2 regions of the Streptomyces sp. NPDC088147 genome follow, and region 1 is predicted to be linked to the other one. Evidence: riboswitches for the same ligand, from Rfam matches in the RefSeq annotation. Region 1 holds a riboswitch; the other holds the start of a gene.
What was found. A riboswitch is a leader RNA that binds a small molecule or an ion and turns the genes downstream of it on or off. The one in region 1 is predicted to bind S-adenosylmethionine.
Positions count from the first base shown of each region.

Region 2: linked by a shared signal. The riboswitch ahead of ACIOGX_RS09075 (aminotransferase class V-fold PLP-dependent enzyme) and the one ahead of thrC (threonine synthase) in region 1 are both predicted to bind S-adenosylmethionine.

Region 1 covers NZ_JBIUSY010000005.1:512,928-515,122, reverse strand. The annotation lists gene ACIOGX_RS20265 (glucosyl-3-phosphoglycerate synthase) at 1-976, opposite strand, end outside; SAM riboswitch class I at 1,145-1,274, shown strand; gene thrC (threonine synthase) at 1,292-2,195, shown strand, end outside.
Region 2 covers NZ_JBIUSY010000002.1:870,673-872,867, reverse strand. The annotation lists gene ACIOGX_RS09075 (aminotransferase class V-fold PLP-dependent enzyme) at 1-935, opposite strand, end outside; SAM riboswitch class IV at 1,133-1,250, opposite strand; gene trpD (anthranilate phosphoribosyltransferase) at 1,487-2,195, opposite strand, start outside.

The DNA.
Region 1 (2,195 bases):
GCGGCCGTTCCTCCGTGTCCACCGCGTGCGTACGCGGCACGAAACCGTGCTCGCCGCGCTCGAACTGCGTCAGCTCCGGCCGTACCAAGTGCGCCCGGGACAGCCTCAGCTGCGCCGTACGGTAGATCGCCGCGGCCATCCGCCCCAGCGCCCGTTCGTCCTGGTGGCGGTGGATCCGCACCCCGACGTCGACCTGCCCCAGCGCGTCGAGACCCGCCGTGTGCAGCGCGTCCACGAGCAGCCCCAGCTCCACGCCGTACCCGACGGGGAACGGCAGCCGTTCCAGCAGCGAGCGCCGCGCCGCGTACTCACCACCGAGCGGCTGTACGAAACCGGCCAGCCGGGGCCAGTGCAGATTGAGCAGCGGCCGGGCCACCAACTCGGTCACGCGCCCGCCCTGACCGCCCTGGCTCCCCCGACCTTCCTGGCTCCCCTGGCCACCCTGGCTCTCCCGGTCTCCCTGACCGGGGTGTCCAGCCGCGGGCTGGAGCAGCGGGCGGTCGTACATCGCCTTGACGAACTGCACGTCCTGGTCGGTCAGCAGCGGCCCCACGATCCCCGACACGAAATCGGCCGAAAACCTCCGCAGATCGGCGTCCACGAAGCACACGACCTCGCCGCTCGTCACCAGCAGCGACCGCCACAGCACCTCGCCCTTGCCGGGCAGGGCCGGCAGCCGCGGCAGTATCGCGTCCCGGTGCTCCACGCGCGCTCCCGCCGCCTCGGCGACCGCGGCCGTACGGTCGGTGGAACCGGAATCGACCACCACCAGTTCATCGACGAGCCGCACCCGCTCCATCAGTTCGCGCCGGATCACGGACACGATCTCGCCGACCGTCTCCTCCTCGTTCAGCGCCGGAAGGACCACACTCACCGTCGTCCCGCGCGCGGCCTTCGCCACCATCAGCCGGTCGAGCGGGCGGTCGGCCACGGACCAGGAACGCCTGGTCAGCCAGTGCTCCACCTCTTCCAGCACGGTCGGTACTCCCTGTGCGTGTGCCATGAACGTGATCCATCTCGCGGTGCGGACCACTATCTCAACCGTCCGTTCCTTCGGTTACAGTCTTGAACAACACGAATGACCCACGCATGCCGGGGGTCGTTACGTGGAAAAACGCACCGGACCCCGGGTCCGGTGCCATAGCGCTCATCCAGAGGGACTGAGGGAACGGCCCGTTGAAGTCCCGGCAACCCTCCCGCCGACCATTCGAGGTCACGGTGGGGAAGGTGCCAATTCCGTCTCGTGGCGAAGTACGTCGCGAGGAAGATGAGGAGAAAGGGCCTCGCCTCCATGGCTGTGCAGACCGCCGAACAGAACACCGGCTCCGACACCGGCGCCGTTGATCTCGGACCCGCCGCCGCACTCTCGTGCCGCGAATGCGGACAGCGCTTCGACCTCGGACCGATCTTCGCCTGCGCCGACTGTTTCGGGCCGCTCGAAGTCGCGTACGACCTGCCGAGCGGCACCCCCGAAGAGCTGAAGAAGCGCATCGCCGAGGGCCCGGACAACATCTGGCGCTACGCGCCGCTGCTGCCCGTCCCCGCCGACGTGGCCACGAAGCCCAACATCAACCCCGGCTTCACCAAGCTCGTCAAGGCCGACAACCTCGCCCGTGAACTGGGCGTCACCGGCTCCCTCCACATCAAGGACGACTCCGGCAACCCGACGCACTCCTTCAAGGACCGTGTCGTCGCCATCGCCGTCGAGGCCGCCCGCGCCTTCGGATTCACCACGCTCTCCTGCTCCTCCACGGGCAATCTGGCCGGTGCCGTCGGCGCCGCCGCCGCCCGCGCCGGCTTCCGTTCCTGCGTCTTCATCCCGCACGACCTGGAGCAGGGCAAGGTCGTCATGGCGGCGGTGTACGGCGGTGAACTCGTCGGCATCGAGGGCAACTACGACGACGTCAACCGCTTCTGTTCCGAGCTGATCGGCGACCCGCTCGGCGAGGGCTGGGGCTTCGTCAACGTCAACCTGCGCCCGTACTACGGCGAGGGCTCCAAGACGCTGGCGTACGAGATCTGCGAGCAGCTCGGCTGGCGGCTGCCCGACCAGATCGTCGTCCCGATCGCCTCGGGCTCGCAGCTCACGAAGATCGACAAGGGTCTCCAGGAACTGATCAAGCTCGGTCTGGTCGAGGACAAGCCGTACAAGATCTTCGGCGCCCAGGCCGAGGGCTGCTCGCCGGTGTCCACCG
Region 2 (2,195 bases), on a different contig from region 1:
AACCCGGCGTCGGTCAGCGCCTTGCAGGCCGAGGCGATGGCGTACACCCCGATGACATTGGGCGAACCGGCCTCATGACGGGCCGCCGTGGTGTGCCAGTCGACCTCCACCCCGCCATCGGCCCGGCGCGCCACCTTACGGCTGGCGCCGCCCCCGGCGAGATACGGCTCCGCGTCCTGGAGCCAGTCGGCCCGCCCCGCGAGCACCCCGGAACCGAACGGCGCGTACAGCTTGTGCCCGGAGAAGGCCACCCAGTCGACCTCCAGCTCGGCGATGTCCACGGGGTGGTGCGGCGCGAGCTGAGCGGCGTCCAGCACGATACGGGCACCCCCCGCGTGCGCGGCGGCGGCCAACTCCCGTACGGGCCACAGCTCGCCGGTCACATTGGACGCACCGGTCACACAGACCAGCGCCGGCCCCGCGGTCCCCCGCCCGGCGAGTGCCCGCTCCAGCGTGGCGACGGCCTCGCCCGGCGTCCTGGGAGCGTTCAGATACGTCACCTGCGCGTCCCGCCACGGCAGCAGGGACGCGTGATGCTCGGTCTCGAACACGAACACCTCGCACTCCGCGGGGAGCACGGCCGCCAGCAGATTGAGCGAGTCGGTGGTCGAGCGGGTGAAGACGACCTGGTCATCGGGGCGGCAGCCGAGGAACTCCGCGACCGTGCGGCGGCTGTTCTCGAACAGATCCGTGGAGAGCTGCGAGAGATAACCGGCGCCCCGGTGGACACTGCCGTAGTACGGAGCGTACGCGGCGACGTCGTCCCACACCCGCTGAAGGGCGGGAGCACTGGCGGCGTAGTCGAGCGCGGCGTAGGTGACCTCGCCACCGGTGACGAGCGGGACGCTCACCTCACGCCCGAGCACCGGCAGCGGGGCGGCGCAGGCGGGGTCGTCGGAGAGGGTCGTGGTGACGGCGTTCGGGCGTGCGGACATGGCGATATCTCCCGGCGGGACAAGTCGGAACGGCTTCAAGTCCCCGCGGTGCGCGGCTGCGCCGCGATGCTGGCGGGGGTGTGCCTCGACGCACGGGTCACCGTGCGGAGGTGTTGAAGAGGGGGCGCGATCGCCCTAACGCATTCGCTTGCTCACGAGACTGCTCCCTTGAGGACCAGGACCCCAAAGGTGGCAGGGGTCCGCGCTTGCCGCAGACCTCGCTGCCTACGGCCTGGTCTTCACCCGGGGCACCCCGCCACGGACGGAGGGTTGCCGGACAGCGAGCCGGGGCCTTAATCGCTGTCGCTCATGACCTTGCCGGAGATTATGCCATAGGGGTGGCGGGGGGGTGGGGGTGGGTGCGGTCGCCGGGTCGCGGTCTCGCTGTCGTGGGCCGGGGCCCGGGAACGGCGACAACCCGCACCCCGACCACCGGCCCCAGCCGAAACGCACCCGTACCCACACCCAGCAACCCGCACCCGGAAACCGGCAGCCGCCGAAACGCACCCTTACGCGCCCCGGACCACGCCCCCCGCCAGGGAGGCGCGGCGCTACGAATGCGACGACGCGATCCAGCGGGCGAGAGCCCGCCCCGCCTCGCCCGAGTCGATCGACTCCGCCGCCCTCTCCATCCCCGCCGACAGCTGCGCCTCCAGCGACTCCCCCGTCGGATCCAGCGCCACCAGCGCCGCCGCCGAGTTCAGCAGCACCGCGTCCCGCACCGGCCCCGTCTCCCCCGCCAGCAGCCGCCGCGCGACATCCGCGTTGTACGACGCGTCCGCGCCGCGCAGCGCCTCCACGGGCACCACGTCCAGGCCCACGTCCCGCGGGTCGAACGTCTCCTCGGACACCTTGCCGTCGCGGACGACCCATACCCGCGACGTCGCGGTGGTCGTCAGCTCGTCGAGGCCGTCGTCGCCGCGGAAGACCAGCGCGGAGGAGCCGCGCTCGGCCAGTACGCCCGCGACGATCGGTGCCATCCGGGCGTCGGCGACGCCCGTCGCCTGCGCGCGTACCTTCGCCGGGTTGGTGAGCGGGCCCAGGAAGTTGAAGGTGGTACGGATGCCCAACTCGCCTCGCGCGGCGGCCACATGGCGCAGCGCGGGGTGGAACTTCACGGCGAAGCAGAAGGTGATGCCCGCTTCCTCGGCGACCTCGGCGACCCGCTGGGGGGTCAGTTCCAGGTTGACGCCGAGCTTCTCCAGTACGTCGGAGGCTCCGCTCGCCGAGGACGCGGCGCGGTTGCCGTGCTTGACGACC